DNA from 3 places in the Pseudoxanthomonas sp. LARHCG66 genome. Region 2 is predicted to be linked to each of the others. Evidence: predicted binding sites of a transcription regulator. Region 2 holds the regulator's gene; each other region holds the start of a gene.

Region 1 (3,273 bases), on a different contig from region 2:
CCGATGCGATCTACGACCATCCGCGCAATATCGACGACGCGAGAATCCGCCACCTCGCGGCGAAAGGCGGGGTGATCCACGTCAATGCTTACGGCGGCTACCTGGTCGACATCCCGAAGATTCCGGAACGCGAAGCGGCGATGGAAAGCCTGTCGAAGACGTTCGGCCCCGAAAACAGGCTGCCGGCGGATCGCGTGGCGGACTATCTGGCCGAGCGCCGCGCAATAGACGTGCGGTATCCCGCCAGACGGGCGACGTTCGACGAATACATGGCACACCTGCTGCACATCCTGAAGGTTGCTGGCGTGGATCATGTCGGCATCGGCGCAGACTGGGATGGCGGCGGTGGCGTCGTTGGCCTGGAAGATGTCAGTGCCCTGCCACGGATCACCGAAGCGCTGCTGGCGGCAGGCTACTCCGAAGTGGACATCCGGAAAATCTGGGGAGGCAACCTCTTGCGCGTATTGCGGCAGGCGCAGGAGGGCGCCGCGCCCCCGGCATCTCCATGATCGCAAGGGTGCACTGCCGATACTCTTCGACGACCGCTCCGCTGTGGGTGAATCGATGCGGTGGGTCAGGACGCCTTCGCCCTCGCCGGTGAGCACGGGCAGGGCCGAGACATGAGTGAATCCATCACGCCGCGACGCTTCGTTGCAGGCCTTCCTCTCGACATTCCCCAGCACTGGTTACCGGGCAACGAAGTGGTTTCGTCGCTGCTCAACGCATACACCATCCTGGTGCCCGCGAACGAAGCCTTCTATATCCGGACGCTCAATGCGTGCATGCCGCATGTCGCCAACGACGCGCTGCACGGGCGCTGCCAGGCGTTCATCCGGCAGGAGGCGCAACATGGAGTGGCGCACAAGCGCTACTGGGACAACCTGGATGCGCAGGGATACGCATACCGTGGCTTCGAGCGCACGGTAGATCGTGTCGTCTTCCGCACGATGGACCGCTACGCGCCGCTTTGGCTACGGGTCTCACTGGTGAGCTGCGTCGAACACATCAACGCATTCCTGGGGTATGAGTTCCTGTCGCAGTCGATCCTGGTCGAGGCGGATCCAAGTGTGCGCGACCTGATGGAATGGCACTTCGCAGAAGAGATCGAGCACCGTGCAGTCGCGTACGATCTGCTGCAGGCGATTGCGCCTCGCTACTCGGTGCGCCTGCTGGGCGCTCTGACGACAACCACGCTGTTCTACGCCTTGATGATCGGCATGGCCACGTCACTGTTGGCCCAGGATCGCTTGTTGTGGAGAAAGGCCTCCTGGCGCCAGGTGGCCCATCACTTCGGGAAGGGGCATGGGATGGCGCGCCGCACCCTTCGTCACCTGCGCGACTACCTGCGTCGGGACTTCCATCCTTCGCGTTTGGAGGGTGCCGACGACCTTGCCGCCCAGGTGCTGGCGAGGCAGGCTCGGAAAGCGCCGCCCGCCGTCGTGGCGATGTCCTCTCGAACCTGAACGCCAGATCGCCGGAGTGGGTGAGGGATTTCCGAACTAGCTGGGCACTACGTGATCCGGGATTGCCAAGTAATTGATAGGGCAGGAATATTCCTGGACTAACCCGCCGAAGGGAGATTGTTGCAGACGTAGGACAATGGGGAACTTCCCTGGTGGTTAGCAGTCGAACCCCCCGACTGCTAACATCCCTGCCCATGAGCCAGAACACTCCTACTACCGCCCTGGTCACCAACAGCCTGCCGATTCCCAGTGCCCTGGGTTCGCTGGACGCCTACATCAGTGCCGTGCACCAGATCCAGGTGCTGTCGGTCGAGGACGAGCGAGCGCTCGCCCACCGTTATCGCGAGGATGAAGACCTCGACGCGGCGCGCGAGCTGGTGCATTCGCACCTGCGCTTCGTGGTGCATGTCGCCCGCGGTTACAACGGCTACGGCCTGCCGCTGGGGGATCTGATCCAGGAAGGCAACATCGGCCTGATGAAGGCGGTGAAGCGTTTCGATCCCGACATGGGCGTGCGCCTGGTGAGTTTCGCGGTGCACTGGATCCGTGCCGAGATGCACGAGTTCATCCTGAAGAACTGGCGCATCGTGAAGGTCGCCACGACCAAGGCGCAGCGCAAGTTGTTCTTCAACCTGCGCAAGTCCAAGACACGCCTGGGCTGGATGAATGCCGAGGAAGTCAGCGTCATCGCCAAGGACCTCAACGTGTCCGAGCGCGAAGTGCTGGAGATGGAAGCGCGCCTGTCTGGTCGTGACATCGGTTTCGACGCCTCCTCTGACGAGGACGAGGATCATGCCCCGCCCTCTCCGGCCAGCTACCTGGTCGCCCACGATGAGGATCCTTCGCAGGCCTACGAGCGTGCGGACAGCGAAGACAATCAGATGGAACTGCTGCGCGAAGGCCTGGCGAATCTGGATGAGCGTTCGCGCGACATCATCAAGCGCCGCTGGCTGGATGGCGAAAGCAAGATCACGCTACAGGAACTTGCCGACGAGTACGGCATTTCCGCCGAGCGTGTCCGCCAGGTGGAAGCCAACGCGCTGAAGAAGATGAAGGCGCTGTTCGCGGCCTGACCCGGCATCGCGTCAGCGTACTGAAGAGGCCCCGTGAGGGGCCTCTTTTCGTTTGCAAGGTTCATCGATCGACGGAAGTGTGATCCACTACGCCGCGATCCGCCTCGGGCGGCAACATAAAGGAGCAGGGCATGGCGTGGGGCAACAAGCGGCAGTGGGTACTCGCGTTGGCATTGGCATGCGGCATGGGGGCGGGCGCGGGCGGCACGCCGGCCATGGCGGCCGAAACCGGCAACACCAAATCCTCCGGCGAAACGCGCGGCGTGAGTTTCAGCATCGATCGCGAGGAATACGACGCGCAGGCGCGCGCCGCGATGCAGATCGATCCGGTGGTGTCCGCGCAGCTTGGCGCGATTCGCAAGGTCGTGCTGGACGATGCCGCGAGCATGGACCAGCCCGGCCCGGACGTACTGGTGTTCGACGTCGAGGGCAGCCGTGGCAAGGGGCGCGTCACCGCGCGTTTCATCACCGTCAGTGCGACGGAGGAGGCGCTCGGCCCCGGCGTGCTGGTGATGTCGGACGGCACCGAGCATGTGATCGAAGGCGACGCCGACGCGTTGGCTGCGGAGGACGACCACCATGGGCACGACCACGATGAGGACGTCGGGGCGGGCGCCGACCTCTTCACCCGCCAGGCGCAGGAAGCCGCGCAGCGGTATCCGCTGATCCGCCAGCACATCGGCCAGATCACGACATTCGAGATCGACACGGAGGCGACCGGTGCCGCGCCGGGCATG
Region 2 (3,273 bases):
CGACGAGGTAGTCGATGACGCGCTTGTCGAAGTCTTCGCCACCCAGGAAGGTGTCGCCGTTGGTCGCCAGCACTTCGAACTGCTTCTCGCCGTCGACGTTGGCGATCTCGATGATGGACACGTCGAACGTGCCGCCGCCCAGGTCATAGACGACGATCTTGCGGTCGGCGCCGCCGTCGCCCTTGTCCAGGCCGTAGGCCAGCGCGGCCGCGGTCGGTTCGTTGATGATGCGCTTGACGTCCAGGCCGGCGATCTTGCCGGCGTCCTTGGTGGCCTGGCGCTGGCTGTCGTTGAAGTAGGCCGGCACGGTGATGACGGCTTCGGTGACGGTCTCGCCCAGGAAGGCTTCGGCCGTCTTCTTCATCTTCTCCAGGATGCGCGCGGAGATTTCCTGCGCCGACAGCTTCTTGCCGTCGGAAGTCTGTACCCACGCGTCGCCGTTTTCATGCGGGATGATGGCGTACGGGACCAGGTCCAGGTCCTTCTTCACTTCCGCGTCGGTGAACTTGCGGCCGATCAGGCGCTTCACCGCGTAGAAGGTGTTCTTCGGGTTGGTGACCGCCTGGCGCTTGGCCGACGCGCCCACCAGCACTTCGCCGTCCTTGGTGTAGGCGACGATGGAGGGCGTGGTGCGGTCGCCTTCCGAGTTTTCGATGACGCGGGCCTTGCCGCCGTCCATGATCGCCACGCACGAGTTGGTCGTGCCGAGGTCGATGCCGATGATCTTGCCCATGGTGAATGCTCCCTAGCAAATTCTGTCTGGATCCGGCCGGTGGCCGGGTGGATGGTCTCGATATAAGGGTGCGATGACGCCGTTCAAGCGCCCCGCGAAGGCGTTCAGTCGTGTTTTGCAACGACGACCAGGGCCGGGCGCAGCAGGCGGCCATTGAGTACGTAGCCCTTCTGGAACACCTGCACCACGCTGCCGGGGTCCGCGCCGGGGGCATCGGCCTGGCTGATGGCCTGGTGATGCTCGGGATTGAAGGCTTCGCCGGCAGGGTCGAGCAGGGTCAGGCCATTGTCGCCGGCCACTTTCAGCAACTGCTTGTACGTCAGCTCGAGCCCGTCGCGCAGCGGACTGGGCTCATTGCCCGCCGCTGCCAGCCCGGCGTCCAGGCTGTCGAATACCGGCAGCAGGTCGCCCAGCAGGCGTTCGTTGGCGAACTTGCGCGCCTGCTCGATATCGCGCGCCACGCGCTTGCGCTGGTTGTCCAGGTCGGCGCGCTCGAGCAGCGACGCCGCGCGCAGCTGGTCCACTTCGTTGCGGAGGGTTTCCAGTTCGGCGATCAGCGCGCCTTCGACGTCCTGCGGCTCGTTGCCGCCGCCCAGGTCGGAATCGTGTTCGTGTTGGTTCATTTCGGGTCCCATCGCGGCAAGTCCGGCCGCCCAAGCACCAACCTATGGGGCCGGCGTTTCCGGATTCAAGGCCGCACCGAGTACATCCGCCGCCGCCTGCACCACCGGAATGACCCGGTCATACGCCATCCGGGTAGGCCCGATGACGCCCAGCACGCCCAGCACCTGCCCGCCCGCCATGTAGGGGGCGGTCACCACCGAGACGCCGTCGTGCGGCGCCAGGCCGGTGTCCTCGCCGATGAAGATGCGTACGCCCGGCGCTCGGATCGTGCGCTCCAGCAACTGCAGGATCTCGCGCTTGCGGGCGAATGCCTCGAACAGGTCGCGCAGCCGTTCCAGATCGGACAGTTCCTGCACGCCCATCAGGCGGGTCTGTCCTGCCAGCACCACGTCGTCGTTGGGCGGCGTCAGGGCCTGCTCCGCCAGTTCGATGGATTCGGCCAGCAACCCCTCCATCTCGGTCTGCGCCCTGCGCAGGTCATGCAGCAGGTTCGCGCGGATCTCGGACAGGGGCCGGCCGGCGAACTGGGTGTTCAGGTAGTTGGCGATGCGCTCGAGTTCGGACCGGTCGTAGGCCCGGCGCGTTTCGATGACGCGGTTCTGCACGTCGTTGTCGGCGAATACCAGGATGGCCATCACCCGCTGGCCATCCAGCGGCACGAAGTCGATGTAGCGGAACGCGAACTGCTCGCGCCGCGGCACGCTGACCACGCCGACGAAGTGGGTCATCGCCGACAGCAGCTCGGAGGCGTTGCCGAGCAGCGCCTGGGTCCCGGCGCCGGCCGGCAGCTCCGAACGCAGCCGGGCCACTTCGCCCTCTCCCAGCGACTTCACCTGTACCAGGCTGTCCACGAACACCCGGTAGCCCTGTGCCGTGGGGATGCGCCCGGCGGAGGTGTGCGGCGAACTGAGCAGCCCGACCTCCTCGAGTTCCGAGAGGATGTTGCGGATCGTCGCCGAACTGACTTCCAGTCCGGCGTGCCGGGCCAGCGTCTGCGACCCCACCGGCTCGCCGTCGCGGATATAGCGCGAGATCAGCGTGCGCAGCAGTTGGCGGGCGCGCGGATCCAGCGGGGGCGACGGTGAGTTCATGCCCGTTAGATAACGTCGCGCCTGCGGCTTTGCAAGCCGGGCGCTCCCCGCGTCTCAGAACCTGAGCCGGCACCGCTTACAATCCGCCGCATGCTCAGACACCTCGCCATCAAGGATTTCGCCGTCGTCCGCGCCGCCGAGCTGGAGTTCGGCGATGGCATGACCGTCATTTCAGGAGAAACCGGCGCCGGCAAATCGCTGCTGGTGGACGCGCTGGGCTTCCTGTCGGGCCTGCGGGCCGACAGCGGGGTGGTCCGGCATGGCGCGGAGCGCGCCGAGCTGTCCGCCGAGTTCCTGGCTTCGGCGGGCTCTCCGGCGCACACCTGGCTCGCGGACAACGAGCTCGACGACGATGGACAGTGCCAGTTGCGCCGGGTGATCCGTGCCGACGGCGGCTCGCGCGCCTGGATCAATGGCCGCAGCGTGACGCTGTCGCAGCTTTCCGATCTCGCGGCCCGCCTGGTGGAAATCCATGGCCAGCATGAACACCAGGCCCTGCTCGCCCGCCAGAGCCAGTTGGCACTGCTGGATGCCTTCGCCCGCAACGGCGACGAGCGCAGCGCCGTGCGCGACGCGGCGCTTCGCTGGAGCGCCCTCCTGCGCGAACGCGAACAGTTGTCCGGCCAGGGCGATGTCTCGGACCGGATCAATTACCTGGAGCACCAGTTGGCCGAGTTGCAGCGCGAAGACCTGTCGCCGGCCGCGCTGGAGGCCCTGGTGGCCAGCCATCGCCGCCAGGCCCACGCCACCGGCCTGATCCAGGCCTGTGACGCGGCGCTGGGTCAACTGGCCGGTGACGACGCCCCCTCGTTGACGCGCCATCTG
Region 3 (3,273 bases), on a different contig from region 2:
AGGTTGAGGATCAATCCGCCGAACAGGGCCAGCGCCAGCGCCGCGAGCAGGGATGTGGCGCCGCGCTGGTTGCGTGCCAGAACCTCTTCGGGAGGACGGGTGCGTTCCACGTCGGCTGCGATGGGTGCGGTCGTTGCGGGCGTGGCCGGCGCGCTGGCGGTCGCATCGTCCGGTATCGCCGTTGCCGGCAGCGGTGCGACGGCGGCGGGTGCGGGCACGTCGGGTGTGCTGGCCGGCGTGGCCGCCCCGGCCGGGATCGACAGCGTCACCCGTCGCGTCATCGGCGGGTAGCAGATGCCGTCGGTCTGGCAGCCCTGGAAGGTCACGCGCAGCGTGGCCTGCACGGCCTTGGCGTGCTCCCTTCGCAGCGGCACCGGCACTTCCGCCTGCTCGAAGTAGACCGTGACATCGCCGAAGTGCTCATCGCGGTGGGCCTTGCCGGCCGGCCAGCGCGGTGCCTGCAGCGAGACGCCAGCGGCGCCTTCCAGCGCCATCGAGGTACGGTCGCGGTAGACGTAATAGCCGCGTGCCGGCGTGAAGCGCAACAGCAGCTCGTTGCCATTGAAGGCGATCGCTTCGAAGCCGAATGCTTGTTCGGCCGGCAGCGGCAGGGTATCCATGCCCGCCTGCGGTCTCTGCCCCAACAGTCCACCCGTCAGCGCACCCGCACCGAGCGGTACGAACGCCTCGCCCGCAGCGGCCGGCAGCGCGACCTTCACTGTGCGTGTCTGCGGCGGGTAGCAGATGCCGGCGTCGGCGCAGCCCTGATACTTGATCTTCAAGGTAACGCTGTCGGCGTCGGACGCAGGCTGGCCGGGCAGGGCGGCGATCAGTTCGCCACGATACGTCTCGACGTCGCCGAAGAATTCGTCGCGATACGCCTTCCCCTTGGGCAGCTGCAATGGCTGCGCCGCGAAGCCGGCGCCCGCCTCCACGCTGGTGCGGTGACGATAGAGGTAGTAGCCGTCGGTGATCTTCCAGCGGATCTCGATACGGTCCCGCGCCGGTGCAGTGGCCGTCAGCACGAAGGCCTCGTCCACCGGCAGCAGGTCGTCCTGGGTGATCGCCGCCGATGCAGCGGGTGCCACCACGGCGAGCAGGGATAAGGCCAGGAAGGCGAACAGCATGCGGATCAGCGTCATCGGGTCTGGGTCTTCAACTCGAGGGGGCGCTATCGGCCCGGGTTTCAGCGGCGACCCACGCCAGGTAGGCGGGCAGGCCGGCGGCGGTTTCGACCGCCAGGATCTCCGGCAGTTCATACGGGTGCAGTTCGGACAGCCGCGCCATCAGGGCGTCGCGCCGGTCGGCGGGGGTCTTGGCCAGCAGCTGGACCTCGCTGGCCTGCTCCACCTGGCCCTGCCAGCGGTAGGTCGACACCATGCCGGGCAGCACGCTGACGCAGGCGGCCAGGCGCTCGTCCACCAGCGCCCGTGCCAACCGCTGGGCGGTGTCGGCGTCGGGACAGGTCGACAGGATCAGGAAGACGGGCATGGGGCATCGATTATCGCAGACCCGGCCCGGGCGCCCCCGCGACCGATATGTGCACCCACCCCTTGAAACCGCGCCGGGCACCCCGATATCCCTCGCATCCCGGCCCTGTCGGGTTTTTGTGCCCCTGGCGTTGGCAGTCTCCCGTAGGGAGTGCTAACATCGCCGCCCCTTTCCTAGTCCAATCAATCACTTAAGAGGATTGACATGAGCAATATCAAGCCGCTGTACGACCGCCTGGTGGTCAAGCCGATCGAAGCCGAAGAAACCTCCGTCGGCGGCATCATCATCCCCGACGCCGCCAAGGAAAAGCCCACCAAGGGTGAAGTCGTCGCCGTCGGCGAAGGCAAGTTCATCGACGCCACCGGCGGCGTGCGCGCCCCGAAGGTGAAGGTCGGCGACAAGGTGATCTACGGCCAGTACTCGGGTTCGCCCTACAAGTACGAAGGCGTCGAGTACAAGATCATCAAGGAAGACGACGTCCTCGCGATCCTCGGCTGATCGCGCGTGGCGGCTCCGCGCCGCCGCCCACGTCACCGCATTCCTCCTGATGGCGGGCCTGCCCGCCTCACGAACCACACTCAATACTCCTGGAGTTGCACATGGCAGCCAAAGATATCCGTTTCGGTGAAGACGCCCGTACGCGCATGGTGCGCGGCGTGAACATCCTCGCCAATGCCGTCAAGGCCACCCTCGGCCCGAAGGGCCGCAACGTCGTGCTCGAGAAGAGCTTCGGCGCCCCCACCATCACCAAGGATGGCGTGTCCGTCGCCAAGGAAATCGAACTGGCCGACAAGTTCGAGAACATGGGCGCGCAGATGGTGAAGGAAGTCGCTTCCAAGACCTCCGACAACGCCGGTGACGGCACCACCACCGCCACCGTGCTGGCGCAGGCGTTCATCCGCGAAGGCTCCAAGGCCGTCGCCGCCGGCATGAACCCGATGGACCTGAAGCGCGGCATCGACCAGGCCGTGAAGGCTGCCGTCGAAGAGCTGAAGAAGCTCTCCAAGCCCACCGCCGACGACAAGGCGATCGCCCAGGTCGGCACGATCTCGGCCAACTCCGACAGCAACATCGGCGACATCATCGCCGAGGCCATGAAGAAGGTCGGCAAGGAAGGCGTGATCACGGTTGAAGAAGGCTCCGGCCTGGAGAACGAACTCGACGTCGTCGAGGGCATGCAGTTCGACCGCGGCTACCTGTCGCCGTACTTCATCAACAACCAGCAGTCGCAGCAGGTCGAATTCGACGACCCCTTCATCCTGATCCACGACAAGAAGGTCTCCAACGTCCGCGAACTGCTGCCGGTGCTGGAAGGCGTCGCCAAGGCCGGCAAGCCGCTGCTGATCGTGGCCGAGGAAGTCGAAGGCGAAGCCCTCGCCACGCTGGTGGTCAACACCATCCGCGGCATCGTGAAGGTCGCCGCCGTCAAGGCGCCGGGCTTCGGTGACCGCCGCAAGGCCATCCTGGAAGACATCGCCACGCTGACCAACGGCACGGTGATCTCCGAGGAAGTCGGCCTGCAGCTGGAGAAGGCCACCATCAACGACCTGGGTCGTGCGAAGAAGGTCGTGATCTCGAAGGAGAACACCACCATCATCGACGGCGCCGGCGATGCCGAGCGCATCCAGTCGCGCATCAAGCAGATCAAGGCGCAGATCGAAGAGACCTCTTCGGACTACGACCGCGAGAAGCTGCAGGAACGCGTGGCCAAGCTGGCCGGCGGCGTGGCCGTGATCAAGGTCGGTGCCTCGACCGAGATCGAAATGAAGGAAAAGAAGGCCC

What was found. The regulator HrcA, encoded in region 2, represses chaperone genes, less so after heat shock. The targets are predictions, from matches to a motif close to TTNGCACTCNNNNNNNNNGAGTGCNAA.
Region 1: the regulator HrcA is predicted to act here: its motif matches at 1,620-1,646, upstream of rpoH (RNA polymerase sigma factor RpoH).
Region 3: the regulator HrcA is predicted to act here: its motif matches at 1,622-1,648, upstream of ACIPRS_RS09565 (co-chaperone GroES).

What each region holds. Positions count from the first base shown of each region.
Region 1 covers NZ_JBIXJW010000002.1:647,583-650,855, reverse strand. The annotation lists gene ACIPRS_RS09995 (dipeptidase) at 1-509, shown strand, start outside; gene ACIPRS_RS09990 (metal-dependent hydrolase) at 621-1,463, shown strand; gene rpoH (RNA polymerase sigma factor RpoH) at 1,658-2,536, shown strand; gene ACIPRS_RS09980 (hypothetical protein) at 2,668-3,273, shown strand, end outside.
Region 2 covers NZ_JBIXJW010000001.1:76,741-80,013, forward strand. The annotation lists gene dnaK (molecular chaperone DnaK) at 1-733, opposite strand, end outside; gene grpE (nucleotide exchange factor GrpE) at 838-1,356, opposite strand; gene hrcA (heat-inducible transcriptional repressor HrcA) at 1,399-2,448, opposite strand; gene recN (DNA repair protein RecN) at 2,539-3,273, shown strand, end outside.
Region 3 covers NZ_JBIXJW010000002.1:560,507-563,779, reverse strand. The annotation lists gene ACIPRS_RS09575 (protein-disulfide reductase DsbD family protein) at 1-1,142, opposite strand, end outside; gene cutA (divalent-cation tolerance protein CutA) at 1,156-1,491, opposite strand; gene ACIPRS_RS09565 (co-chaperone GroES) at 1,696-1,989, shown strand; gene groL (chaperonin GroEL) at 2,091-3,273, shown strand, end outside.